DNA from 2 places in the Microbacterium sp. NPDC055312 genome. Region 2 is predicted to be linked to the other one. Evidence: riboswitches for the same ligand, from Rfam matches in the RefSeq annotation. Region 2 holds a riboswitch; the other holds the start of a gene.

Region 1 (14,203 bases), on a different contig from region 2:
CGGCTGACCACGGCGGTCTTCGGCACGCTGTCGGTCGTCATGATGGCCGCCGCCGCATCGTCGCCGCCGTCGGCGCTGAGTGCACCGATGCCGCGCTCGACGCCGTCGAGCACCTTCCCGCGGAACACCTCGTCGCCGGTGCCGATGAGGCCGGTCGAGCACACGAGCACGTCGCCCGCGCTGACTCCGAGCAGCTCGGCTGCCTTCTCGGCGGTGAGGTGGGTGGTCTGGAAGCCGAAGGCGCCGGTGAAGCAGTTGGCTCCCCCGGAGTTCAGCACGACGGCCTCGACCACCCGATCCGCGATGACCTGCTGCGACCAGATGATCGGGTTCGCCTTGGCCCGGTTGGTGGTGAAGACGGCGGCGCCGATCTTGCGGGGGCCGCGGTTGACGACCACCGCGACGTCGGGCTTGCCGGTGCTCTTCAGGCCTGCGGCGACTCCGGATGCTTCGAATCCCTGGGGGGCGGTGACGCTCACGGCGCGACTCCGTTCACGGTGAGGGCGCGGCCTTCGGGCAGGCCGAGCGCGATGTTCATGGACTGCACGGCGGCGCCGGCCGTGCCCTTGACGAGGTTGTCGACGGCGGTGATGACCGTCACCCGGTTCGCCGCGCGGTCGATGGCGAGGCCCATCAGCGCGATGTTCGCGCCGAGGACGTCGGCGGTGCGGGGGAAGCGGCCTTCGGGAAGCAGCTGCACGAACGTCTCGTCGCCGTACGCGCTCTGCCACGCGTCGCGGATCTGAGCATCGGTGGCGCCCGCGACGATCGGCGCGGTGGAGGTGGAGAGGATGCCCCTGGCCATCGGCACGATCACGGGAGTGAACGAGATGCGGATGTCGTCGGCACGAGCCCCATTGGGTCCCTGAGCCTGCCGAAGGGCCGCGAGCGCCTGACGGATCTCGGGGATGTGCCGGTGCGTGCCGCCGACCGCGTACGGGTTGGCCGTGCCGAGGATCTCGCTGCCCAGCAGATTGGTCTTCAGGCTCTTGCCTGCGCCGGACGGACCGACGGCGAGCACGCTGACGATGTCGGACGGGTCGATCACCCCTGCCGCGACGCCTGGTGCGAGGCTGAGGCTCACCGTGGAGGCGTTGCAGCCCGGCGCGGCGATCCGGCGGGCGCCGCGCAGGTTGTCGCGCTGCTTGCCGGCGGCGGTGAGCAGCTCGGGAACACCGTAGGCCCACGGCTCGTGGAAGGCACCGCCGTAGAAGGCATCCCACGCGTCCCGCGAGGTCAGCCGGTGGTCGGCGCCGGCGTCGATGATGAGGGGCACGTCGCCCAGGGCATCCGTGTACTGCCCCGACTGACCGTGCGGCAGGGCGAGGAAGACGACGTCGTGCCCGGAGAGGATCTCGGGGGTGGTGTCCTGCAGCGTCAGATGCGCGAGGGAGCGCAGGTGCGGCTGGTGATCGATGAGGGGCTGGCCGGCGTTGGAGTGCGCGGTCACGGTGCGGATCTCGATGTCGGGATGGGCGGCGAGAAGCCGCAGGATCTCGCCTCCCGCATAGCCGGATGCGCCGGAGACGGCGACGGAGTACGTCATGCTTCTACCTTAACGGTCGGTGCTCGGTCGGCCCCGACGATGACGCGGGGCGCGAGCGCTGAATGGGCCGGGGCGGCGACGATTGCGGTCCCGAGCCCGACATGGGTCCCTGAGCCCCACATGGGTCCCTGAGCCCCACATGGGTCCCTGAGCCTGTCGAAGGGCGGAGAGCGCGGTCGCCTAGAGTCGGCGGCTGCGTCGTCGTCGCACAGGAGCGACGCTGAAGACGAGCGTCTGCGAGGGCGGTGCGACCGGGGGCATGCGGCGACAGTATCGCCGAGGGCTCGGCATCCGCAAATCCGCACCCTCGGCGACCCGTTGTCAGCGGATGTCGAAGAACGCCCGCTCGTGCTCCGACGAGACGACGAACGCACGGTGCATGCGCTGCGTGAGCCGGTCGTCGGCACTCGCCGCCGCGGCGGTGACGAAGCCGATGGCGCGTTCGTTCGCTTCGGCGAAGCCGGGTTCGGCGTACGTCGCCAGCCACGACGCGTACGGATGCCGCGGATCGAGCGCCTGCGAGCCGAGCTCCCCCGCGTGCAGCCGTGCGCCGAGGTCGGTGTACAGCCAGAAGCAGGGAAGCACTGCGGCGATCAGGGTCGCGTACTCCCCCGAGAAGGCCGCCGCACGCAGGTGATCGAGGTAGGCGGTGGTCACCGCACTGGGCTCGGCGTCGAACGTCTGCGCGCTGACGCCGGTCCGGGGTGTCAGCCACGACGCGTGCAGCTCGAGCTCGCCGACGATGCACTCTTGCGCCGAGGCGGCCCAGAACGCCTGCTCGGCCGGGGTGGGCGCCAGACGTGCAGCCTCCGCGAGCACGCGGGAGTACTCCCGCAGGTACAGGGCGTCCTGCGCGAGGTAGACGACGAACCGCTCGCGATCGAGCGAGCCGTCGGCGAGCGCGCGGATGAACGGCAGCGAGTCGATGTCTCGTCGGACCGCGGCGACGCTGCTCCACCAGTCGTCGCGGATCTCCTCGGCTGTCGGGCGGGTGTCCAGACCGCCGCGCTGCCACAGTCCGGCGAAGTGATTCACGGGTCCGTGTCCGCGCCCCACAGCCAGGGTGTCGGCCGCGCGCAGCGATTCCCGCAGCCAGGCGCGAGCCTCGCGCAGGGCATCCGGCCAATCCCGCCCTGTCGCGTGCAGAGCGGCGAGCGCCGACGAGAGCGAGCATCCGGTGCCGTGCGTGCTGGTCGTGTCGATGCGGGGGCCGTCGAACGCGGCGATGACCCCCTCCGGCCCGACGAGGGCGTCCGGCGCCGTCGGGCCGCCGAGGTGACCGCCCTTAGCGAGCACGAGTGCTCCCGTTTCGGTCGACAACTGCTGCGCGGCGACCAGCGCGTCGTCCCAGCCGCGGATACCCCGCCCGGCCAGCACGGCGAGCTCGTCGAGATTCGGCGTGATCACGTCTGCCAGGGCGGCGAGTCCGCGCAGCGCGGTCTCGGCCCGCGTGTCGAGCAGACGGTCGCCGCTGGTGGCGACCATCACCGGGTCGAGCACGACCGTCGCGGGGCGGTGCGCCCGCAGCCAGTCGGCGACGGTGTCGATGATCTCGGCGTCCGCCAGCATCCCGATCTTCACCGCGTCGATCGCGATGTCGTCCGAGAGAGCGTTCAGCTGCGCACGCAGGAACGCGGCCGGCGGCACGTGCACATCGTGCACGCCGCGAGTATTCTGCACGGTCAGGGCGGTCACCGCGGCCATCCCGTATCCGCCGTGCGCGGCGATCGACTTGAGATCGGCCTGGATCCCCGCGCCGCCGGACGGATCGCTGCCCGCGATGCTGAGCACACGCGGGGCGGTGCGCGCCGCCCAGCGCCGCCGGAAGTCCCGCGCTGCCCGGCGGGCGTCGGGTGCGGCGCAGATGGCGGAGACGACCGCGATCCCCGCAGCCCCCGCCTCGCGCAGCGCCGCGGCGTCGTCGATCCGGATGCCGCCGATCGCCACGACCGGCACCGGGCTCTCGGCGGCGAGCGCGCGCAGTCCGTCGATGCCGAGAGCGGGCGGGTGGTTCGCCTTGGTGCTGGTAGGCCGGATCACTCCGATGCCGACGTAGTCGACGGTGCCGTTCGGCAGGGCGCGCACGGCGTCGAGGTGGGCGGGTGTGTTCGCGGTGAGGCCGATCAGTGCATCCGGCCCGAGCAGGCGCCGTGCCTCGGCGACCGGCATGTCCGACTGCCCGACGTGCACTCCGTCGACTCGCGCTCCGCGCCGTCGAGCCTCGAGGGCGGCCTCGACCCTATCGTCGACGACGAGCAGCGCCCGCCCGGCGAGCACGTCGCTGAGAACGACGAGCTGCTCGACGACCGACTCGTCCGACGCGCTCTTGTCGCGCAGCTGGACGACGCTCACCCCGCCCGCGACGGCCTCGCGGACGGTGTCGACGACGCCACGGTCACCGCACAGCTCCGGATCGGTGACCAGATGGATCGACAGATCGCGGGTCATCTCGAGGCCTCTTCGACAGGCGCGCCCTGCTCGTCGACACGTGCCTCGGCGGTGATGTCGGTCGGGTCGATCCCGGCGAGGGCGTCGAGCAGGCCCACCGCGAAGCTTCCGGGGCCGTCGGCGACGCGGGCGGCGTGCTCGGCCGCCAGCGTGTACACGAGGGTCGCCGCGGCCACCGCGTCCAGCGCATCCGCGTCGGTGTGGCGGGCGGCACCGAGGAAGGCGGCCATGAGCGCGCCGAGCGCGCAGCCGCCGCCGGTAACACGGGTGAGGAGGGCGTCGCCGTTCGCGATGCGGATCACGCGTGCGCCGTCGGTGAGCAGATCCACCGGTCCGGAGACGGCGACCACCGCACCGGATCGCGCGGCCAGGGCATGAGCCGCGTCGAGCGCGGCATCCGGAGCATCCACGGCATCCACCCCTCGCCCGCCCGCACCGGCGCCGGCCAGCGCGAGGATCTCGCTGGCGTTGCCGCGCACCGCCGTCGGGCGCATGCCCACCAGCTCGGCCGCGAGTGCGGTGCGCACCGGGAGCGCGCCGACGGCGACCGGGTCGAGGACCCACGGCGTGCCTGCGTCGGTCGCACCGGCGACGGCTTCGAGGCTCGCCGCGCGCTGCTCGGGCGACGGCGTGCCGAGATTGATCAGCAGCCCCGAGGCGATTCGGGCGAACATCCCCGCCTCTCCGACGATGTCGACCATCGCCGGCGACGCGCCGGTGGCGAGGAGGACATTCGCCGTGAAGCCGGTGACGACCGCATTCGTGATGCAGTGCGTGAGCGGCGGAGCCTGCCGCACGCGGGCGAGCAGCTCGGCGGCGACCGCCGGGATACGGGTGGATGGGCAGAAGCGATCGCTCATGGGCGACATCCCTTCGCTAGTACGAACTAGATCAGGTTCGACGGGTGTGTTCTCAGCCGCGGATGCGGCACCCCGTGTCACTGCCGGAGAGTCTAGCGAGGCGGTCGGCCGGCACCGCTCATCCCGCCCGTGTCAGGACGACGTCAGCCGGTCGATGAGCGCGAGTTCGTCGTCGCGACCGAGCCCCGCGCGCCGCTCGCGCTCGAGTCCGCGGGCGCGCTCATCATCGAGCACGGCCCGGATCGTCTGCCCCAGCGGGCGGAACGAGCCGCCTGCCGCGCGGTACGCGGTGTTGTCGCGGCGCATGAACCCGGGAATGTCGGCGGGCAGCCAGAGCGGCAGCGACCGCTCCCCCGTCCAGTACTGCACGCCGTGCGCCTCGAGCCACTCGTCGCTCGCCTCGAGCATCTCCCCGGTGTGGCCGGCGGCGGCGCGGATGCCGCCGAGCAGCTCGACGAGGGGATGCACGTCTCCGATCGCGTTGACGATGCCGTGGCGCAGCCCGGCGGTGAGGAAGGCGGCCAGGTCGTCGACGTCGATCACCTGAGCGGAGCGTCCGGCAAGCTCCGGCACGAGCACGGGTTCGATGCCCGCTCGCGCGAACGCGGCCGCCCAGTACCCGAAGCGGTCACTGGGGTCGCCCGCGCCGACGATGAGTCCGGGGCGCACGATGAACGCGCGCTCGGCGAGCGTGATCACCGCGTCTTCCGCCGCGACCTTCTGGGCCGCGTAGTCGTACTCGTCACCGGGCTGGGCGGGCGCGTGCCTGGCGCCCGACTCGTCGAGCCCGTCCGTCACGTCATCGGAGTACACCGACATCGACGACACGTACGTCCAGTGCGCGGCGCTGTCGCCGAGCGCGTCGACGGCCATGGCTGTGTGGTCGGCGCGGGAGGAGATGTCGACGACCTCGTCCCACTTCCGGTCGCGCAGCTCGTCGAACACGTGCGGGTCGTCGCGATCGCCGGGGAGCAGGGTCGTGCCCTCGGGTGCCGGTCGCGCGCCGCGTGCCAGACAGGTCACCTCGGCGCCGGCATCCCGCCACCGCCGCGCGATCCGCCCAGAGAGCCACCCTGTTCCACCGAGCACGAGAACCTGAGTCATTCGGCCATGACAGCACCGTCGCCCGATGAGGGGAAGCGATTCCGCTCAGAGCAGACGACCGGCGACGCGCAGACGAGAACGCCGCAGCCCTCCTGAGCCGATCGGCTCAGGAGGGCTGCGGCAGGGAGATCAGTCGCGGATGCTCGCGCCGAACCGCTCGGCGGCGACGGCGACACCGGCGAGCTTCGCCTCGGTCGCCTCAGCCGCGGTGAGGGTGCGGTCGGATGCCCGGAACCGCAGCGCGAAGCTGAGGCTCTTCCGCCCCTCGGCCAGCCCGTCACCGCGGTAGTCGTCGACGAGACGTGCGGACTCGAGCAGATCGCCGGCGCCCTCGACGAGCGCGGCGCGGACCTCGGATGCCGGAACCTCGACGCCGACCACGAGAGAGACGTCCTGCGTCGCGGCGGGGAACGTCGACAGCGACTCGGCCACGACGCGGTGACCGGCGAGAGTCAGCACGCGGTCGAGATCGAGCTCGAGCACGTACGCGCGCCCGGGCAGATCAGCGTCGGCCGACACCTGCGGATGCAGCTCGCCGACGTAACCGACCTGCTCGCCGCCCACGTTCAGCGCGCCGGCGCGGCCGGGGTGCAGTGCTGCACGCCGGGTTTGGGCGACCTCGATCTCGACGCCCGCGGCGACTGCGATCACGCGAACCGCGTCGAGCGCATCGGACAGATCGACGTGCTCGGCGGCGCGACCCGGCTGCCGCGAGGTGATGTTGCCCGTCAGCACCGCCGAGACGAGGCGCGGCTGCGGCGGGATCGACGCGTTGAGCTCGGCGAGCGTCTCGTCGGACGGGCGCTGTCCCAGCGGCGGGATGACCTCGGTGCCGTACGTGACGCCCTCCTCGGGCGCGAACACCGAGCCGACCTCGAACAGCGCCAGGTCGACGAGTCCGCGCGAGATGTTGCGATGCGCGGTCTGCAGCAGACCGGGCACCAGCGAGCGGCGCAGGAACCCCGCCTGCCCGTCGAGCGGGTTGGCGAGGCGGATGCTGGGAAGGTGGGCTCCGGAGGCCGAGCCGTGCAGGTCGTTGTTCTCCTCGGACGTGAACGGGAACGAGGGGGTCTCGACGAAACCTGCCGCGGCGAGAGCGTCCGCCACGCGCTTGCGGCCCTGCTGCAGCGCCGTGTAGCCGCGGCCGGACGGCGGGGTCGGCAGGATCGACGGGATGCGGTCGAGCCCGTGGATCCGCGCGATCTCCTCGACGAGCGTCCACTTGTCGGTCAGGTCGCGTCGCCAGCTCGGCGGGATGACGAACCATCCACCGTCGGCCTCCGCGACCTCGGCGCCGATCATCTCGAGCGCGCCGACGATCTCCTCATCGGTGTAGTCGACACCGATGACGCCCTGCGTGAAGCCGCGGGGCAGGTCGATACCCGCGATCTCGACCTCGGTGTAGAGGGCGCCGCCCTCGTCGGTCAGCCTTCCGCCGGCGAGCTCGACCATGAGGTCGGCCACGCGGCGGGCGGCCACGAACGGGATCAGCGGGTCGACGCCGCGCTCGAAGCGCTTGGACGCCTCGCTGGGCAGCTTGTGCCGTCGAGCCGTGCGGGCGATGGTGACCGGGTCGAAGGTGGCCGCCTCGATGAGCACGTTGCGGGTCGCATCGCTCATCTCGGTCGTGCCGCCGCCCATCACGCCGGCGAGGCCGATCGGACCGGATCCGTCGGTGATCAGCAGATCCTCGACGTGCAGCGCGCGGTCCTGGCCGTCGAGCGTCGTCATCCGCTCGCCGTCGGTCGCACGACGCACGACGATGCCGCCCTGCAGCTTGTCGAGGTCGTAGCCGTGGATCGGGTTGCCGAGTTCGAGCATCACGTAGTTGGTGATGTCGATGAGGATGCCCAGTGTGCGCATGCCGGCCAGCGCCAGCCGCGCGATCATCCACGGCGGAGTGGGGCGCGACGGGTCGACGTCCCGAACGACACGCGCGACGAACTCCGCGGCTCCCACCGCTCCGCGGATGGGCGCCGAGTCCTCCACGCGGATCTCGAACCCGGATCCGGGCTGCAGCTCTACGAAGTCGCGCTCGGCCGGATCGCGGAACTCGCCGCCGGTGGCGTGCGAGTACTCGCGGGCGAGGCCGCGCAGCGAGAACGCGTAGCCACGGTCGGGCGTGACGTTCACGTCGACGGCGAAGTCGTCGAGGTGCAGCAGCGCGATGGCATCCGCCCCGACCTCCGGGTCGAGACCGAGCGTCGAGAGCACGATGATGCCGTCGTGCTCGTCACCGAGACCCAGCTCGCGGGCCGACGCGATCATGCCGTCGGAGACGTGGCCGTAGGTCTTGCGCGCCGAGATAGGGAAGGGCCCGGGCAGCACGGCGCCGGGCAGGCTCACCACGACCTTGTCGCCGACGACGAAGTTGTGCGCGCCGCAGACGATGCCCCGCACATCCCGATCACCGCCGCCTGCGGCGGTCTGGGTCCCTGAGCCCGTCGAAGGGCCGACGTCGACCTGACACCAGTTGATCGTCTTGCCGTTCTTCTGCGGCTCGGGCTCGACCGAGAGCACCTGCCCCACGACGACGGGGCCGGAGATCTCGAAGCGGTGGATGTCCTCCTCTTCGAAGCCGACCGACACGAACGAGGCAAGCACGTCCTCAGCCGTGGCATCCGGTGCCACATCGACGTACTCGCGCAGCCACGAGATCGGAACGCGCATCACACCACCATCCCGAACTGCTCGCTGAAGCGCACATCGCCCTCTGCCATGTCGCGCATGTCCTTCACATCGCTGCGGAACATCAGGGCCCGCTCGACGCCGATGCCGAACGCGAACCCGCTGTACACCTCGGGGTCGATCCCCGCCGCGCGCAGCACGTTCGGGTTGACCATGCCGCAGCCGCCCCATTCGATCCAGCGCGCGCCGCCGGTGAAGGTCGGGTGCCACAGGTCGAACTCCGCGGAGGGCTCGGTGAACGGGAAGTAGTTGGTGCGCAGACGCGTCTTCGCCTCGGCGCCGAACAGCTGCTTCGCCAGGTGGTCGAGCGTGCCCTTCAGGTGCGCCATCGTGATGCCCTTGTCGACGACGAGACCCTCCACCTGGGTGAACACCGGCAGGTGGGTCGCGTCGAATTCGTCGGTGCGGTAGACCCGGCCGGGGCACAGCACGTAGATGGGGACCTCGCGGTCGAGCATCGAGCGCACCTGCACGGGGCTGGTGTGCGTGCGCATCACCAGGTGGCGCGAGGTCGGGTCGACGTAGAAGGTGTCCTGCTCCTGGCGGGCGGGGTGATCCTGGTCGAAGTTCAGCGCGTCGAAGTTGAACCACTCGTGCTCGAGCTCGGGTCCCTCTGCGACCTCCCACCCCATGCCGACGAAGATGTCGCTGATCTGCTCCTGCATGAGCGGCAGCGGGTGTCGCGCGCCGACGCGGGAGCGCGACGCGATGGCGGTGATGTCGACGCGCTCGGCTTCGAGGCGAGCAGCGGTCTCGGCCTCGGCGAGTTCGGTCTCCCTGGCGGCGAGGGCCTGGGTCACGCGGGCCCGGCCCTGCCCGATCAGCTTGCCGAACGCGGCCTTGTGCTCGGGTGCGACCTGACGCATCGACGCGTTCAGGACGGCCAGCGGCGAGCCCTCGGCGACGTGATCGTGGCGGGCCTGCTTCAGCGCTGCGGTGTCGGCGGAAGCGGCGATCGCGGCCAGCGCCGCCTCGACCGCGGCCTCGACCGCTTCGGGAGTGATTTCGGGAGACTCTGACACGAGAGAAGAGTCTACCGGCGCGCCGGTGACCGACCCGTCCGCGGGGAACGAGGAAGGCGCCCCCGGACCGGGGACGCCTTGCTCGATGATGCCGCTGTCAGATCTGCGTCGAATCGAAGCGTCCGCGACCCTTCTGCATGGCGATGACCTCGGTCACCGTCGACTCGTCGCGCATGCGAGGGTCAGCACCGGCATCCGGAGTGTAGCCCTTCAGCTTCGGCGAGTGCCGGGTCTTGACCTCGACCCACTTCGCCACGCCGGCGAGGATCAGGCAGAGCAGGATGTAGATGCCGCCGATGACGAACGCGGACTGCAGGATGGGCCGGCCCTGCTGCGAGCTGAGCAGCTTCGCGTAGTACAGCAGCTCGGGGTAGGTGATGATGAAGCCGAGCGCGGTGTCCTTGAGGGTGACGACCAGCTGGGCGACGATCACCGGCAGCATGGCCCGCACCGCCTGCGGCAGCAGGATGAGGCGCATGACGCCGCTCTTGCGCAGGCCGATCGCGTATCCGGCCTCCTTCTGCCCCTTGGGCAGCGACTCGATGCCGGCGCGCAGCGCCTCGGCCAGCACGGAGCCGTTGTAGACCATGAGGCCGATGACGACCGCCCAGTACGGGTCCATGTCGACGCCGAGGACGGGCAGGCCGTAGTACAGCAGCATCATGAACACGAGCACCGGCACGGCGCGGAACAGCTCGATGATGACGCCCACCGGGATGCGCACCCAGGCGTGGTCGGAGACGCGGCCGATGGCGAGCACGAAGCCGAGGATGAGACTCAGCACGGCGGCGAGCGCGAAGGCGCCGAGGGTCTTGCCCAGGGCTCCGAAGATGCCATTCCAGACGTTGGCGAAGGTGAAGACGTACCACTTCTGCGGCTCGAACTGGCCGGTCGTGTACATCCGGAAGACGACGAAGCCGATCGCAGCCAGCACGACGAGGATCGTGATGACGGCGAGGATGCGGTTGCGAACGATCGCCCGGGGGCCGGGGACGTCGTAGAGCACTGAGGTCATCGTGCGATCCTCCACTTGTTCTCGAGGTGGCGCTGCACTGCGCTCATCGCGAGCACGAGCACCACGAACACGACGGCGACCCAGAGCAGGACCTCCATCGGGTTGCCCGGACGCCCCGGCGCGTCGTTGATGGTGGCGCGCAGCGCCGCGAGCTCGGCGATCGAGAAGCCGGCGGCGACGGTGGTGTTCTTGAGCAGGGCGATGAAGACGCTCATCATGGGCGGGACCACCGAGCGGAACGCCTGCGGAAGCACGATCAGGGTCATGACCTGCCCGAACGGGAGCCCGATCGCGCGTGCGGCCTCGGCCTGGCCGACCGGCACGGTGTTGATACCGGCTCGAAGCACCTCGGCGACATAGGTGGCGGTGTAGATGCCGATGGCCAGGATGCCGAGCACGGTGTTCGACAGGTCGGGAAGCCCGAGCTGCGGGTAGCCGAACACGAAGAAGAAGAAGACCAGCGTGAGCGGGGTGTTGCGGACGATGTTCACGTACGCCGTGCCCACGCCGCGGGCGATCGGCACCGGCGAGACGCGCATCGCGCCGACGATGATGCCGAGCACGAGGGCGATCAGCCCGCCGACGAAGAACACCAGCAGCGTGTTCGCGATCGCCCCACCCCAGAGGTCGAGGTTTCCGAAGATGACGTCCACGCCGTCTTCCCTTCTCAGGATGTGTTCGGGGCGGCCCTGCGTTCAGGGCCGCCCCGAAGGGTGATCAGTACGCGTCGACCTCAGGCTGCTCGACCTTGATCCCCGAGTCGCCGAGGTTCTTGTCGAAGATGGCCTGCCAGATGTCGTTGTTGTCGGTGAACAGGTCGTTGATGTGCTTGCGCAGCACGTCATCGCCCTTGGCGACACCGACGCCGTAGCGCTCCTCGGTGAACAGTCCGCCGGTGACCTTGACCTCGTCCGGGTACTGGGCGGCGTAGCCGATCAGGATCGCCTGGTCGGTGGTCACCGCGTCGACCTTGCCGTCGATCAGGTCCTGCACGCAGGCGGAGTACAGGTCGTACTCCTGCGTCTTGATCTCGGGGAAGTTCGCCTTGATGTTCTGGATCGGGGTGGAGCCGGTCGCCGAGCAGACGGTCTTGCCGTTGAAGTCCTCGAGCTTGTCGGCTTCCGGTGCGTCCTTCGCGACAAGCAGGCCCTGGCCGGTGATGAAGTAGGGACCGGCGAAGTCGATCTGCTCCTTGCGCTTGTCGTTGATCGAATAGGTGCCGACGTAGTAGTCGATGTCGCCGTTGACGATGGCCTGCTCGCGGTTCGCGGACGCGATCGGCTTGAACTCGATCTTGTCCTCGCCGTAGCCGAGCGAGGCCGCGATCCAGCGCGCGATGTCGACGTCGAAGCCGGTGCGCTCACCGGTCGTCGCGTCGAGGTAGCCGAGACCGGGCTGGTCCTCCTTGACGCCGATGGTGACCTTGCCGGCCTTCTCGATCTTGTCGAACGTGGGGCTGCCGTCGAGCTTGACGTCCTTCGCGACCTCGAACAGCGGCTTGTCGCCGCCGTCGCCGGCGTCGGTGCCGCCCGGGTTGCTGGGGCTGCCGCTGTTGCAGCCGGTGAGGGCCAGCAGCGCCGCCGTGGCGATTCCGATCCCTGCGAGAGCTCGTGTGCGTCGCATATGCGTCTCCTTCTGTGCTGTGGTTGCGTATCGATGCGGGTCAGTGGGTGAGGAGCTTGGAGAGGAAGTCCTTCGCGCGGTTGCTCTTCGGGTTCGTGAAGAACTCCTCGGGCGCCGCCTCTTCGACGATCTGCCCGTCGGCCATGAAGACCACGCGGTTGGCTGCCTTGCGGGCGAAGCCCATCTCGTGCGTGACCACGATCATGGTCATGCCGTCCTTGGCGAGGCCCACCATGACGTCGAGGACCTCGTTGATCATCTCGGGGTCGAGGGCGCTGGTCGGCTCGTCGAAGAGCATCACCTTCGGGTGCATGGCGAGGGCGCGCGCGATCGCGACGCGCTGCTGCTGGCCGCCGGACAGCTGAGCGGGAAGCTTGGATGCCTGCTGCGCGACGCCGACGCGCTCGAGCAGCGCCATGGCCTCCTTCTCGGCCTCGGCCTTGGTCTTGCCGAGCACCTTCATCGGGCCGAGGGTGACGTTCTCGAGGATGGTGAGGTGCGCGAAGAGGTTGAACGACTGGAAGACCATGCCGACCTCGGCACGCAGCTTCGCGAGGCCCTTGCCCTCGGCGGGAAGCGTCTTGCCGTCGATCCGGATCTCGCCGCTCGTGATCGTCTCGAGACGGTTGATCGTGCGACACAGAGTGGACTTGCCCGACCCGGACGGACCGATGACCACGACCACCTCGCCCCGGTCGACCGTCAGATCGACGTCCTTGAGGGCGTGGAAATCGCCGTAGTGCTTCTGGACGTTCTCGACAACCACGAGGGCGTCATTGCGCTCTGCCATGAGCTACAGACTAGGCCAGAGCAGGGGCCCGCCGTGGCCACCCCGCGCGGGTTTACCGATTCGTGATCGGTGCCGGTCCCGGTCGGATGCCGGCGGCTGCTCAGTCGGTCGCGCGCTGCGCGAACGCCGACTCGTACAGGCAGACGCTCGCGGCGGTGGCGAGGTTGAGGGATTCGGCCCGGCCGAAGATCGGCAGGCGCAGCGCTCGATCTGCCTGCGACAGCGCGTCGTCGTCGAGTCCGCGTGCCTCGTTGCCGAACAGCCAGGCGGTGGGCTGCGCGAGCAGGCCGTCGGCGCGAGCGGCGAGCAGGTCGTCGCCCTTCACGTCTGCGGCCACGACGTTCATCCCCGCAGCGTGCGCCCGACGGATCACATCGTCGAGGTCTCCCCCGACCGAGACCGGCAGATGGAACAGCGAGCCGGTCGTCGAGCGCACGACCTTCGGGTTGTACGGGTCGACGGTGCGGCCGGTGAGCACCACGGCATCCGCCCCTGCTGCATCCGCGGCGCGGATGATGGTGCCGAGATTGCCCGGGTCACGCACCTCCTCGCAGATCGCGATGAGCTTCGGCCCGGCGGCGAAGATGTCCTTGACCGAGGTCGGGGTCTGGCGTGTGACGGCGACAAGACCCTGCGGGGTCACGGTGTCGGCCATGGCGGCGAGCACCCCCTCGGTGACGTACTCGACCTCGACGTCGTGCTCATCGGCGAGAGCGCGCACGTCGGCGTGCTTCTCCCACGCGGTGGGGGTCGCGAACAGCTCCACGATCGCGTCGGGCAGGTACTGCAGCACTTCGCGCACCGACTGCGGACCCTCAAGCAGGAACATCCCCGTCTCGACCCTGGCGCTGCGCTTGGTCAGCTTGGCGACAGCACGGACGCGGGGAGAGCGGGGGTTCTCGAGCACGAGCCCAGTCTATCGGGGCCGGAAACACCGAAACGGGCGCCTCCCCAGGGGAGACGCCCGTTCAGATCACTCGGATCAGGCAGCGGCCTTCGGCGCGTTGACGTCAGAAGGCAGAGCCTTCTTGGCGACCTCGACGAGGGCGGTGAACGCACCGGCGTCGGTCACGGCCAGGTCGGCCAGCATGCGGCGGTCGACCTGCA
Region 2 (14,203 bases):
GCGTCAGCCGCGATCGGCTTCAGCTTCTGCACCGCGGCGAGGATGTCGTCGCGCAGCAGCTCCTTGATGAAGTGCGACCCCGAGTGCGGGTCGGTGGCGCGCGAGCCGTCGGGCACGGGCTGACCGGGCAGATACTTGCCGCTCAGCACGCCCTGCGCCATCGGCGACCAGACGATCTGCGAGATGCCGAGGCTCTCGGAGGTCGGCACGACCTTGCCCTCGATCACCCGGTGCAGCATCGAGTACTGCGGCTGGTTCGAGATCAGCTGGAATCCGAGCTGACGCGACAGTGCGTGCCCCTCGCGCAGCTGCTCCGCGGTCCACTCCGAGACGCCGATGTACAGCGCCTTGCCCTGACGGACGACATCGGCGAACGCCTGCATCGTCTCTTCGAGCGGAGTCTCGTAGTCGTAGCGATGCGCCTGGTACAGATCGACGTAGTCGGTGCCCAGACGCTGCAGCGAGCCGTCGATCGATTCGAAGATGTGCTTGCGGCTGAGGCCGGTGTCGTTGGGGCCCTTCGGCCCGGTCGGGAAGTACACCTTCGTGAAGATCTCGAGTCCGGCACGACGCTGACCGGCGAGCGCCTTGCCGAGCACGACCTCGGCGGCGGTGTTCGCGTAGGTGTCGGCGGTGTCGAAGGTGGTGATCCCGGCATCCAGCGCGGCGTGCACCGTCGCGATCGCCGCGTCGTCCTCCACCTGCGAGGCGTGCGTCACCCAGTTGCCGTAGGTGATCTCCGAGACCTTGAGTCCGCTGTTTCCGAGATAGCGATAGTTGACCATGATCACACGTTATCCGGCATCGGGGCGGTCGCCGAGCGTGGGGTCAGGCCTTGACAACAGCCGGGTGCGGCCCTCTCATCCGCAGCGCGAGCATCACCGCCGCGGCGGCCGCGGCGAGGCTCACCGCGAAGAGCACCAGCGACCACCTGCTGTAGTCGCCCCCGCCGATCATGAACGTGTCGGCCAGGTTCATCCCGGGGCCGAACGAGGCGACGAAGTACCCCGGCGCGCCCAGCACGAGCAGCAGCAGGAAGAGCAGCGCGCTGTGCGCGGGCTCCAGCCGCGACCGGATGCTGAGCACGGCCACCACGATCGCCGCCGCGACGCCGAAGCCGAGGATCAGCAGCGGCATCGTCACCGGCATGGTCTCGCCGGCGGCATCCATCTCGGCGTAGATGGCGGCGAGAGATGAGCCCGGCACGGCCGCCACGGGGTTGAGCACCAGGATCTGCAGTGCGGCGAGCGCGGCGTACACGATCACGGCGATGACGCCGACGGCGACGGTCACGCGGGTGCCTCTCATGGCGCCATCATGTCAGACCGACGCCGTCTCGCGGATGTCGGCGCGGGTGATGGGCTGAGTGGGTGCCGGATCGGCGGGGGCGACTCCGGATGCCGGGGATCGGCCCGTCTCGGCATCCGCCGCGGCCACGATCGCGGCACGATCGCGGAAGCCCTCGGCCGTGACCCGGTCGAGGTCGACCTGCTTGCGGATCGTCTTCGTCTTCTCGTACAGCGACGGGTCGCCCCAGCTGGTGAGCACCTTCACGAGCACGGGCAGCAGCTCGATCATGAAGAACAGGGCGGCGATCAGCCAGTGCGCCCAGAAGATCGTGGGCTCCTTCTCGCCGAGGCGGTTGAGTCCGGTGATCTGGCTGAGCAGTCCGACGGCACCGGCGTTGCCCTGCGCGACCGAATCGGCGCGCGCGTTGTACGCGGCGAGCGCCTGCTCGTAGGTCTTCTTCGCCGCGGGGAGCTGGTCCTTCGCCTGTTCGCGGTTGGTCGTCTCGGATGCCGCGGTGTTGGCCTGCGCACCGGTCTCGGCGGCCGCGAGGTCGTCGTTCGCCGAGCGCAGCTGTGCGGCGAGCGCGTCGTAGGTCTGCTGGGCCTGGGCGAGCTGCGCCTTGGCCGCGTCGGAGCTGGATCCCTGCCCGTTCACCCCCGTGCAGCCGGGCACGGTGCCCGCGCCTTCACCCGTCAGCTCGCACTGGTACAGCGCACGGGCCGAATCGATGACCTTCTGCTGCTCGGCGATCTTGCCGGTCAGCTCGTCGACCGTCGCCTGGGCAGCGGACGTGGTCGCCGAGCCGGATTCCGTGCCGGCGACGACGCCGGTCGCGGCCTGGTTCTCGAGAGCGGCGACGCGCTCGGTCGCAGCGTCCAGCGCCTTCTTCTCGGGCCCCTTCTCGAGGGCATCCTGGTCGGACTGCGACTGGGTGATGTTGGTGGATGCCACCTCACGGGCGATGTCGTTGTGGAACACCTGCAGCACAAGCGGCTCGGCGACGAGGAACCCGATCAGCGCGGCCATCGCCACACGGGGCAGGGCGAGCGCGAGCATCTTGCCGACGTTGCGGGTCGACGTCATGGATGAGGTGAGGAATCGGTCGAGATTGAAGATGATGGCCGCCCACACCAGGGCCAGCGGGATGGCGACCCAGATCGCGACCTGCACGCCGGTGGTCAGCGCGAACATCATCGAGATCGCCGAGACCAGAGCGGTTCCGAGCAGCACGAAGAACATCTGCACGAATCGGGGCGTCTCGCCGGGCACGCGGTCGAGGATCTCGCCCTCCGCGCCGCCGAGGATGGCCATGGTGCGCAGCCGCGATCCGGGGGTGCGCTCGCGCTTCGACCGCCGGGCATCACTGGGTCCCTGCACCGCATCATTGGGTCCCTGAGCCGGTCTCTCACTGGGTCCCTGAGCCGCTCTCTCACTGGGTCCCTGAGCCGCTCTCTCACTGGGTCCCTGAGCCTGCCGAAGGGTCTCGGCCTCGCCGCCGGTGGGCTCGTACTGGCGGAGGAAGTCGAGGTCGTCGTCGGTGACCGAGCCGTCGGGACCGTCGGATTCGAACGAGATCCGCCCCTGGGAATCCATCCGTCCAGGGCGATGTGCGGAATAGGACATCCCTCGAGGGTATGAAACCGCGGCTGTGCGAGTCCCGGATGCTCCCTGCAAGCGGTTCACAGACAAGGGTGCGTCATGCGGATCCGGATGTCAGGCTGGGGCGCATGAAGACGCTGCTGCTGGCCCGCCACGCGAAGTCCGACTGGGGAGATCCGTCGGTGCGTGATCACGACCGCCCGCTCAACGCCCGCGGTCTGCGCGACGCCCCCGCCATGGCATCCCGACTCGTCGACGAGGGCGTGCGCCTGCAGCACATCGTGGCGAGCACGGCGCTGCGGGCCCGCACCACCGCCGATGCGTACGCCGCCGCCTTCCGACTCGAGGTGGCCGACGAGCCGACGCTCTACACCGCGTCGGCGCGCACCATCCTGTCGGTCGCCGCCTCGCTTCCGGATGAGGCCGACGTCGCGATGCTCGTCGGACACAACCCCGGGATGGCGGATGCCGTGCCCGACCTCACCGGACAGTTCGTCGAATTCCCGACCTGCGCGATCGCGGAATGCGCGATCGACGTCGCCTCGTGGGCCGAGCTGATCGAGGGCAGTGGCCGGATGCTGAGACTGCGCACCCCGAAGCAGTAGCAGGTCAGGCCATCGCGGCGGCTTCGGCCTCGTCTTCGGTGGTCGCGACGAGCTGGCCGCAGGCCCCGTCGATCTCCTTGCCGCGCGTGTCGCGCAGCGTGGTGGGGATGCCCGCGTCGTTGAGCCGGCGCACGAACTCGTTCTGCACATCGACCTCGGACGCCGTCCAGATCGACCCCGGCGTGGGGTTCAGCGGGATGGGGTTCACGTGCACCCAGCCGCGACCGCGGGAGTTCAGCTTCGAGGCCAGCAGATCCGCGCGCCACGGGTGGTCGTTCATGTCCTTGATCAGCGCGTACTCGATCGACACGCGACGGCCGGTCTTGTCGAAGTACTCGCGGGCGGCATCCAGCGCCTCGCCGACCTTCCAGCGCGAGTTGACGGGGATGAGCTCGTCGCGCAGCTCGTCGTCGGGTGCGTGCAGCGACAGCGCGAAGGTGACGGGGATGTCCTCGTCGGCGAGCTTCTTGATCGCCGGCACCAGACCGACCGTCGACACCGTGATGCCGCGAGCGCTCATGCCGAGCCCGTCGGGCTGCGGGGCGACCATGATGCGCACCGCATCCATCACCCGCTTGTAGTTGGCGAGCGGCTCGCCCATGCCCATGAAGACGATGTTCGACACGCGTTCCATGGAGTGGTCGTTCGACCTCTTGCCGCCGAGCTCGCCGTCGGCGATGGCCCGGTTCGCCCGCACGATCTGCTCGATGATCTCGGCGGTCGACATGTTGCGGGTGAGCCCCGCCTGGCCGGTGGCGCAGAACGGGCAGTTCATGCCGCAGCCGGCCTGCGACGACACGCACAGGGTGATGCGGCCCGGGTAGCGCATGAGCACCGACTCGACGAGCGCGCCGTCGTGCAGGCGCCAGAGGAACTTGATCGTGTCGCCGCGATCGGTCTCGAGGCGCTTCACCTCGGTCATCAGCGGGGGCAGCATGCCGCCGACCAGCTCATCGCGCTGGGCAGCAGGCAGGTCGGTCATGTGCGCCGGGTCGGAGGTGTAGTGCGTGAAGTAGTGGGTCGAGAGCTGCTTGGCACGGAACCCGGGCAGGCCCATCTCCTTGATCTTCTCGACCCGCTCGGCGGGAGTGAGGTCTGCCAGGTGCACCGGCGGCTTACCGCGCTTCGGGCTGGCGAACTGCAGCAGCGGGCGTCCCTCGGCATCCTTCTTCTGCGTCCAGCCCTCTGTCGCCGGGCGCACCTGGGCGTCGCGCGCGGGCCTCGTCTTGCGCACGGGCGTGCTGCGGGAGGGCGGCGTCTTGTCGGATGCGGGCATGCCTCCAGGGTACGGCGTACCGGCTGGGAGACTGGAGGGCATGGAGATCTGGGCGTGGGCGCTGCTGCGCCGTACACCTGGCGGCGCAGAACACGAATGTCGGCGCGAACAGGCTGTTCGCGCCGACATTCGTTCAATCCGCCGGCATCCGTCCCGCCGGCCGGCGAGCAGCGACGGTCAGTCGAGGAAGATGTCGGGGAACAGGCGGTCGTCGGGGGTGCCGGGCACCGCGGCGTACTTCGCGAAGTCGGTGACGCCCTCGGCCTCGAGCACGTCCTCGACGATCAGGGTCTGTCCGGTGTACTCGCGCGCCGGCTTGGTGATCACCGCGTACGCCGCGTCGGCGTAGATCTCGGCGGTGCGGCTGGCCGCCATCACGCGGTCACCGCCGAGCAGGTTCTGCACGGCGGCGGTCGCGATCGTCGTGCGCGGCCACAGCGTGTTGGCCGCGATCCCGGCTTCCGCGAACTCGGCGGCGATGCCCAGCGTCGCCATCGTCATGCCGTACTTCGCGAGGGTGTACCCGGTGTGCGCTCCCAGCCACTTCGGCGAGAGGTTCAGCGGCGGGGAGAGCGAGAGGATGTGCGGGTTCGTCGACTCGCGCAGCACCGGCACCGCCGCGCGGGAGAGCATGAACGTGCCACGCACGTTGACGTCCTGCATGAGGTCGTACTTCTTGGCCGCGAGGTCGAGCGAACGCGACAGGTCGATGACGCTGGCGTTGTTGATGACGATGTCGATGCCGCCGAACTCGCCCTGCGTCTTCATCACGGCCTCGGTCACCTGGCTGTCATCGCGCACGTCGCCGACGATGGGCAGCGCCTGGCCGCCGGCCTCGCGGATCGCCTCGGCCGCGGAGTGCACGGTGCCCTCGAGCCTGGGATGCGGGGTGTCGGTCTTGGCGAGCATGGCGATGTTCGCACCGTCTGCGGCGGCGCGCAGCGCGATGGCGAGGCCGATGCCGCGGCTGCCGCCCGACATGAGGATGGTCTTGCCTGCGAGGGTCATGTTCTCTCCTTACTTCGGTGCCATGCGGATGGCGCCGTCGAGACGGATGGTCTCGCCGTTGAGGTAGCCGTTGGCGATGATGTGCTCGACCAGCGCCGCGTACTCGTCCGGCCTGCCGAGCCGCGACGGGTAGGGAACCTGCTGGCCGAGCGAGTCCTGAGCGGCCTGCGGCAGGCCCGCGAGCATCGGGGTCTCCATGATGCCCGGAGCGATCGTGCAGACCCGGATGCCGTGGCGCGCGAGCTCACGTGCGATCGGCAGGGTCATCGCGTGCACTCCGCCCTTCGACGCCGAGTAGGCGGGCTGGCCGATCTGACCGTCGAACGCGGCGACGCTGGCGGTGTTCACGATGACGCCGCGGTCGCCCGGCTGGTCCCCTGCGGCCTGCCCTGCGCCTGTCGAAGGGTCGGTCTGCGCGATGACGGCGGCGGCCTGCGAGATGACGTTGAAGGTGCCGACGAGGTTGATGCGGATGATGCGCTCGAACGCGTCGAGGTCGGCGGGGGTGCCGTCGCGGTCGAGCACCTTCGCCGGCGGCGCGATGCCCGCGCAGTTGACGACGACGCGCAACGGTGCGACGGCGTGAGCGGATGCCACTGCGGCGGCGATCTGCTCTGAGCTGGTCACATCGGCGGGCAGGAACAGCCCGCCGAGCTCAGCGGCGATCTCCTCGCCGGCGGAGTTCGGCAGGTCGATGATCGCGACCCGTGCGCCGGCCGCCGACAGCCGGCGCGCCGTGGCGAGGCCGAGGCCGCTGGCGCCGCCCGTGATGAGCGCGCCCTGTCCGGTGATCTGCATCGTGTTCTCCTTCGAACGGCTCGGCGCCGACCGACGCCGAATGCGACTGAGTCTCAGCATACGTGGTTCTGAGTGTCCGGCTGGCGGTGTGCCGCCGAGCAGGTGGATGCTGAGAGGATGGACCTTCGTCGCAAACGAGCCTACGACAGCGCCTCCCCCGACGACGGATACCGCGTTCTCGTCGATCGGCTGTGGCCACGCGGCGTCTCGAAGCAGCGCGCGGCGATCGACCTGTGGGCGAAGGACGTCGCCCCGTCGACCGAGCTGCGCCACGAGTGGCACGCGCCGGGGTCGCATTTCGAGACCAACGCCGCGCACTACCGGGCCCAGCTCGAGGGCGAATCGGCGGAGGCGCTCGCGGCCCTCGTCGACGCGCTGCGCGGGCATCCGGTCGTGACGCTTGTCTATGCCGTGAACGACACCGAGCACAACCACGCCGCCGTCCTCGCGGAGGTGGTGCAGAAGCTCGTCGCCTGAGCGGCTGCCGCTCAGCTCCAGACGAACCGGAAGACGCCCGCCGCGACCGCCCCGGCGATGGCCGACGCCATGATCGCGGCACCGCCCAGCAGCGCCACGCCGTCGCGCGGGTGAAGGCGCGACGGCCGCGACCAGGTGCGCTCGATTCCCGAGCCAAAACCGCGGGCCTCCATCGCCATCGCGAGTTTCGTGCCGCGCCGCACCGCGAAGACGAGCAGCACGAACGCCATCGAGAAGAAGCGGCGCAGCGCTCCGTGGTCGCCCACGCCTCGTGCACGGCGCGCCAGCGACATGGTGCGCCAGTCGTCGATGAAGAGCCCCAGCATCCTCGCCCCGGCCAGCGCGCCGAGCACGAACCGGCTCGGCAGGTGCGCGACCTGCGCCAGCGCATCGGCCAGCTCGGTCGGGTCGGTGCGACCGAACAGCAGGATCGTCGGCAGCCCGAGAGCGATCACACGCAGTGTCACCGCCACCGCGAGGGCGATCGAGCCCTCGCTGATCGCGGCGAAGCCGAAGCTGAAGAACACCCGGCCTTCGGGCTCGGCGTACAGCAGCATGCTGAGCCCCGCGATCGGCGAGAACACCGCGATGGGCAGCAGGCGCAGCAGCACCGTGCGCACCGGAAGCCCGGTCAGCGGAAGGCACAGCAGCTGCAGGGCGATCGCCACGAGAGCGCTCACCGGGTCGATCGACGCGAACAGCGGCACCGACAGCAGCAGGGCGAGAACGATCTTCGTGACGGGGTTCACGCCGTCGAGCCACGCCGGACGGCTGCCCGCGTCGGGTCGCGACGAACGAGTCGCCGCCGATCGGTTCGTCGTGCTCGTCATCGCCGCCCCCTCTGGATGCCGGCGGTCGGCGCCGGGTCGCCACCCGCGGTCGCCGGGTCGTCGGCGGTCGATGCCGGGCGCAGCGCGATGCGGTGTCCGCCGAGGTGGTGCACCACCGCCTCGTCGTGACTGACGGCGATCACCGTGCGGCCGGCCGCGACCTCGGCCTGCAACAGCTCGACGAGGCCGATCCACCCCCGACGGTCCTGCCCGAAGGTGGGCTCGTCGAGCACCAGCACCTGCGGTGCGGCGGCCAGCACAGTCGCCACCGAGAGTCGTCGCTTCTGCCCGCCGCTGAGCGTGAACGGATTCGCGAGGGCGAGCGGAGCGAGCTGCAGGCGCTCGAGCAGGTCGTCGACGATGGCGTCGACCTGCGTGTCCGGCAGCCCGAGCGCGCGGGGCCCGACGGCGAGCTCGTCACGCAGAGTACGGGCGAGGAACTGATGCTCGGGCTCTTGGAAGACGGTGCCGATGCGGGTGAGCAGTTCGCGGGACTTCCAGCGCGAGGGGCGACGGCCGGAGCGGCCGGCGAGGTCGGACGCGGCGAGCACCGTTCCGTCGAGTTCGGGCAGGAGACCGGCGAGGGTGAGCGCGAGCGTGGACTTGCCCGCCCCGTTGGGCCCGGTCACGACCGTCGCCGATCCGCGCGGGATCCGCAGCTCGAGTCGGCTCTGCACGGCGGTGCGCCCGTCGCGGGACACGGCGAGATCGCTCGTCTCGAGCACCGCGGGGCGCGTGGGATCGGCGGGCGGCAGCACCGGCACGTCGATCTCGTGGTGCGGCACCCAGACACCCGCCTCGGCGAGCGCGTCGCCGTGCTGTGCGAACACGACCGACGGCGGACCGTCGGCGAGCACGCCGCCGTCGGCGGCGAGCACGATGACGCGGGTCAGCAGATCGAGCCACACCTCGGTGCGGTGCTCGACGACGACGAACGTCGCGCCGGTGGCATCCAGCGCCCTGCCGACGCTGTCGCGCACCTCGCGAACCCCGACCGGGTCGAGATTCGCGGTCGGCTCGTCGAGCAGCAGCAGACCGGGTCGCATGGCGAGCACGCCGGCGAGAGCGAGTCGCTGCTTCTGCCCGCCCGAGAGGGCCTTCGTGGGCCGGTCGAGCGGCACGTCCAGGCCGACCGCGTCGAGCGCCGACACAACCCGGTTCGGGATCTCGTCGGCCGGCACGCCGAGGTTCTCGCAGCCGAAGGCCACGTCATCGCCGACCTTCGACAGCACGACACCGGCATCCGGATCCTGCAGCACCAGGCCGATCCGGCCACGCTGCGCCTCCGGGGCGGCACCGTCGACGAGCAGAGCCCCACTGCGCACGCCCTCGTCGGCATCGCCGAGCACGCCGGCGAGGCCGGCGAGCAGTGTCGACTTGCCCGCGCCCGAGGCGCCCAGCAGCAGCACCCGCTCACCGGGCTCGATCGTGAACGTGACGTCGCTGACGGCGGGCAGCCGCCGGCCGGCGTAGCGCCAGCCCCACCCGTTCGCGGTGACGCGAGCCGGAGAAGACACGCTCAGACCTCCTGGCGCACTTCCCGGCCGGCCGCGAAGCGGCTCAGCGCACCGGTCGATGCCAGGGCGCGCACGAGCACCCATCCCACCACGCCGGCGAGGACGGCACCCGAGATGACGAGCGCGCCGAGGTAGATGGCGTTGAACTCGATGCTCTTCAAGAAGTTCGGCGACGAGCCGTAGAACATCTCGAAGATCCACGCGGCGACGGCGGCGCCCACGCCCGAGAGCGCGGCGACGACGATGCCGAAACGACGGTAGAGGAATAGCGCGAAGATCAGCTCGGCGCCGAGGCCCTGCACCAGCCCGGAGAGCACGGTCGAGACGCCCCACACGTTGCCGATGAGCATCGAGATGATCGCGGCGATCAGCTCGACGACGAGAGCGGCGCCGGGCTTGCGGATGACCAGGCCGCCGATGACGCCGCCGATCAGCCAGATGCCGACGGCGATGCCACCGAACCCGGGGGTCAGAGCGTCGGCGGCTCCGAACCAGGCGCCGCCGATGATGTTCCAGCCCCAGAACAGCAGGCCGATCGCGACGCCGAGCACGGCGGCGACGACGATGTCGACGACGCGCCAGCGCAGATTGCGCGAGGCGGGTGCGAGGGTGGTCTGCGCGGTGGACGCGGACGTGGACGTGCTCATTTGAACTCCTCCCTGCGCCGGCATGATCCGGATCAGGTTCGACGGTCGAAGCGCGGTTCGCTTCCTCTCAGCCCGGCTGTCCGGACTCCCGTGGTGATGCCTCGATCATACCGCCGGCGGCGCCTGCCACGGGTCGGCGTTTCGCCCCGTGAAACACCGGCCTGTACCGTGGTCGGGTGACCCACTCCCCCGAGTCGACGCGACCGGTGACGCGTCGCGCGATCCGCGAGCGCACGAGGGCGCGTGCCGAGCGCTCGTCCCGCGGCACATCCGTGCTGCCGGCGTTCGGTGACAGCCTGGGGCCGGAACTGGCCGCGACCAGGGATACTGACGCTGTGGATCGCATCGACCCCGCCGTCGCTCCGGCGCTCTCTCCTGCTGAGCCCTCGGCGTCCGAAGCCGCCGTCGAGGAGGCGCCGACGGAGTGGGCTGACGACGCACGCCCGCCGACCGCTCTGACGTGGCTCGAGCCATCCACCCTGCTCGACGAGCACATCACCACCACTCAGCCGCGCGAGCTGTTCGCCGGCGCCCGGCTCACCCCGGAATGGCGACGCCCCCGCGTGCTCCTGCCGCTCGGCTTCGTCGCGGCACTGTGCGGCGCCTACGTCTCGACCACGCTGCTGTGGCCGTTGCACGAGGTCGCCCCGACCGTGCAGGCCACGACCGTCGAGATCGCTCCCGCTCCGCCGGCGTCCGTGACGTGGCCCACGACGGGAAGCGCGGCCGTGGGCATCCAGGGCATGGAGCCGGTGGCATCCACCACCTCGGTCGATGAGATCGCGAGCATCTCGAAGGTCGTCACCGTGATGATGGTGCTCGACGAGATGCCGCTGAAGGTCGGCGAGCAGGGGCCGGGCTTCGCATTCACCGCAGCGGACTCACGCGACTACTGGAGCTATCGCCGCACGGATCAGTCGTCGCTGGATGTGCCGGTCGGGGGCAGCCTGACCGAATACCAGATGCTGCAGGGCATCCTGCTCGGGTCGGCGAACAACTACACCGACCGACTCGCGAACGAGATCTGGGGATCGCAGCGCGCGTTCGCCGAGGCGTCGGCGAGGTGGCTCAGCGACCGAGGCATCGAGGGCGTCACCCTGGCGTCTCCGTCGGGGTTCAGCGAGGCGAACGTGGCTCCCCCGGCGGCGCTGATCCAGATCGCCGAGCTCGCGATGGCGAACCCGGTCTTCGCCGAGATCGTCGCCACCCGCTCGGCCGACATCCCCGGCGCAGGCGTGGTCACGAACACCAACAAGATGCTCGACGACCCCGGCGTGGTCGGGGTGAAGACCGGAACCCTGAACCACTGGAATCTGCTCACCGCGAAGGATGTCGCCTTCGGCGACACCACGGTGCGGCTGTACACCGCGGTTCTCGGGCAGGCCGACAACGCCGAGCGGCTGGCCGTGACCCGTCAGCTTCTCGCCGAGATGGAGACGACGCTCGCCGAGCAGCCGACGTCGGTTCCCTCGCGAACCGTCGTCGGCCACGTCAGCACCGAGTGGGGCGATCACGTCGAGGTCGTGACGGACGCCGACGCGCGGGTGCTGCTGTGGAACGGTTCGCAGGCGGCGGCGACCACCTCGTTCTCCCTCGGCGACAAGGTCGAGGCCGGCGCCGAGGTCGGCACCATGACCGTCGAGGGCCCGCTCGGCAGCGCGACCGCGTCGGTCTCGCTCGCCGACGACATCAGCCAGCCGAGCGCCTGGTGGCGTCTGACCCACCCGCTCGCGCTCTTCGGCCTCGACTGAGCATCCCGCTTCTCCCGCGCCGCGAGACTTCTGTTCCAGCACGAGACGGCACTCACCGGCGTACGTCTCGTGCTGGAAGACAAGTCTCGCGGGCTCGGCGCGGGCGGATGCTCGGGCGCGGCCGGCACAAGCAGAACGCCCGCCCCGTGATCGGGGCGGGCGTTCTGCTCGCGCGGGATCAGTCGCGCTGCGGGTCGGATGCCGTGGACTCGGCCTCTCGCACTGCCTCGCCCAGCTGGTGGGTGTCGGCCGCGGCGACGACCCTCTGCTCGGCGATCGCCTCGTGCTCGTCTTCGGCGTCTCCGGTGACGATCACCGGCACCGATCCGGTGAGGGCCTCTTCGGCGTCGAGGTCGGTCGCGGCCTGCTCGAACTGCGACTGGTACAGCCGCCAGTACGCGCCCTGCCGAGCGATCAGTTCGTCATGATCGCCCTGCTCGACGATGTCGCCGTGCTCCATCACGAGGATGAGGTCCGCGTCGCGGATCGTGGACAGACGGTGGGCGATCACGAACGAGGTGCGCCCCTCGCGGAGGGCTGCCATCGCCTGCTGCAGCAGCAGCTCGGTGCGGGTGTCGACGGCGCTCGTCGCCTCATCGAGGATGAGGATCGACGGTCGCGATACGAACGCGCGGGCGATCGTGATCAGCTGGCGCTCTCCGGCCGAGACGTTCGAGGCGTCTTCGTCGAGCACGGTCTCGTAGCCCTCGGGCAGGGAGTGCACGAACCGGTCGACGTAGGTCGCCTCGGCCGCCGCGATGATCTGCTCGTCTGTGGCCTCGTCGTTGCCGTAGCGGATGTTCTCGCGGATGCTGCCGGCGAACAGCCACGGGTCCTGCAGCACCATGCCGGTGCGCGCACGCAGGTCGTCGCGGCGCATCTCGGAGATGTCCTGCCCGTCGAGCAGGATGCGACCCGAGTCGAGCTCGTAGAACCGCATGATGAGGTTCACGAGCGTCGTCTTGCCGGCACCGGTCGGACCGACGATCGCCACGGTCTGCCCCGGCTCCACCCGGAACGACAGGTCGCGGATCAGCGGGCGGTCGGCGCTGTACGAGAAGGCGACGTGCTCGAACTCGATGACGCCTTTGCCCTCCGGCGCGGACGGTGCGTCTTCGGCATCCGGGTCCTGCTCTTCGGCGTCGAGCAGGTCGAAGACCCGCTCGGCCGAGGCGGTGCCCGACTGCACGACGGCGGCCATGCCGCCCAGCTCGCTGAGCGGCTGGCTGAACTGCTGGGAGTACTGGATGAACGCCTGCACGTCGCCGAGTCGCAGGTTGCCGCCGGCGACGAGCAGACCGCCGAGCACCGCGATGCCGACGTACTGCAGGTTTCCGACGAACATCATCGCGGGCATGATGATGCCCGAGAGGAACTGCGCCTTGAACGCCGCCTGGAACAGTTCTTCGTTCTCGACCTGGAAGCTCTCGAGAGCGTCCTTCTCGCGGCCGAACACCTTCACCAGCGCGTGACCGGAGAAGGCCTCCTCGACGCGGGCGTTCAGACGGCCCACCTTGCGCCACTGCGTGCCGAAGGCCTTCTGCGAGCGCGGGCCGATGATGCCGAAGATCACGCCCATGAGGGGCAGCGAGATGAGCGCGACCAGCGCGAGCTGCCACGAGATCGAGAACATCATGACCAGCACGCCGACCACCGTGAGCACGCTGGTCAGCGCACCCGAGAGCGACTGCTGCATGGTCTGGGTGATGTTGTCGATGTCGTTCGTGACACGTGAGATCAGCTCACCGCGCTGCACCTTGTCGAAGTACGACAGCGGCAGACGGTTGATCTTGGCCTCGACGTCTTCACGCAGGCGCCACATGGTGCGCACCATGATCACGTTGATCACGTACCCCTGCAGCCAGCTCAGGATCGCAGAGACGACGTAGATCGCCAGCACCGCGACGATGATCCAGCGCAGACGCTCGAAGTCGACGCCGTCGCCGACCGCGAAGTCGTCCATGGCCGAGATCATGTTGGCGAACTCGTCCTGGCCCGCGCCGCGCAGCGCCTCGACGACCTGGTCGCGGCTGGTGCCCTGCGGGAAGCCCGGCGCTCCGCCGAATCCCTTGCCGAGCACGCTCGAGATGAACCCCTCGTACACGACGTTGGTCGCCTCGCCGAGCACCTTCGGAGCGGCCACAGCGAGCACGACGCCGACGGCGCCGAAGAACGACACCAGCGCGAACCACCACGCCGACGGCTTGAGCAGCCCGATCATGCGGGTGAAGCTGGGGCCGAAGTTGTCGGCCTTGCCGGGAGCCGGGCCGTCGAACATGCCGCCGCCCTCGAGGCGGGCCTTCTCGGCGAGCTCGGCCTCCTCCTTCTCGGCGGCGGTCAGCTCCGGCTCTGCGACAGCGGTGGCGGATGCCCGTGCGGCGAGCGCGCGCTCGCGACGCGACATG

What was found. Region 2 has a riboswitch for thiamine pyrophosphate ahead of ACWIDW_RS06290 (ECF transporter S component). Riboswitches for the same ligand answer to the same signal wherever they lie in the genome.
Region 1: another riboswitch for thiamine pyrophosphate. It lies ahead of thiM (hydroxyethylthiazole kinase); the one in region 2 lies ahead of ACWIDW_RS06290 (ECF transporter S component).

The regions. Positions count from the first base shown of each region.
Region 1 covers NZ_JBSHMU010000004.1:159,577-173,779, reverse strand. The annotation lists gene argJ (bifunctional glutamate N-acetyltransferase/amino-acid acetyltransferase ArgJ) at 1-479, opposite strand, end outside; gene argC (N-acetyl-gamma-glutamyl-phosphate reductase) at 476-1,546, opposite strand; gene ACWIDW_RS12020 (bifunctional hydroxymethylpyrimidine kinase/phosphomethylpyrimidine kinase) at 1,868-3,994, opposite strand; gene thiM (hydroxyethylthiazole kinase) at 3,991-4,854, opposite strand; TPP riboswitch at 4,846-4,939, opposite strand; gene ACWIDW_RS12010 (NAD-dependent epimerase/dehydratase family protein) at 4,987-5,958, opposite strand; gene pheT (phenylalanine--tRNA ligase subunit beta) at 6,088-8,628, opposite strand; gene pheS (phenylalanine--tRNA ligase subunit alpha) at 8,628-9,668, opposite strand; gene ACWIDW_RS11995 (amino acid ABC transporter permease) at 9,766-10,683, opposite strand; gene ACWIDW_RS11990 (amino acid ABC transporter permease) at 10,680-11,336, opposite strand; gene ACWIDW_RS11985 (glutamate ABC transporter substrate-binding protein) at 11,401-12,306, opposite strand; gene ACWIDW_RS11980 (amino acid ABC transporter ATP-binding protein) at 12,347-13,096, opposite strand; gene ACWIDW_RS11975 (TrmH family RNA methyltransferase) at 13,197-14,003, opposite strand; gene rplT (50S ribosomal protein L20) at 14,079-14,203, opposite strand, start outside.
Region 2 covers NZ_JBSHMU010000002.1:393,655-407,857, reverse strand. The annotation lists gene ACWIDW_RS06340 (aldo/keto reductase family protein) at 1-785, opposite strand, end outside; gene ACWIDW_RS06335 (hypothetical protein) at 829-1,308, opposite strand; gene ACWIDW_RS06330 (DUF4407 domain-containing protein) at 1,321-2,913, opposite strand; gene ACWIDW_RS06325 (SixA phosphatase family protein) at 3,018-3,494, shown strand; gene rlmN (23S rRNA (adenine(2503)-C(2))-methyltransferase RlmN) at 3,499-4,770, opposite strand; gene ACWIDW_RS06315 (SDR family oxidoreductase) at 4,948-5,778, opposite strand; gene ACWIDW_RS06310 (SDR family NAD(P)-dependent oxidoreductase) at 5,788-6,576, opposite strand; gene ACWIDW_RS06305 (DUF488 domain-containing protein) at 6,694-7,053, shown strand; gene ACWIDW_RS06300 (energy-coupling factor transporter transmembrane component T family protein) at 7,065-7,883, opposite strand; gene ACWIDW_RS06295 (ABC transporter ATP-binding protein) at 7,880-9,484, opposite strand; gene ACWIDW_RS06290 (ECF transporter S component) at 9,403-10,047, opposite strand; TPP riboswitch at 10,040-10,149, opposite strand; gene ACWIDW_RS06285 (D-alanyl-D-alanine carboxypeptidase family protein) at 10,224-11,798, shown strand; gene ACWIDW_RS06280 (ABC transporter ATP-binding protein) at 11,977-14,202, opposite strand.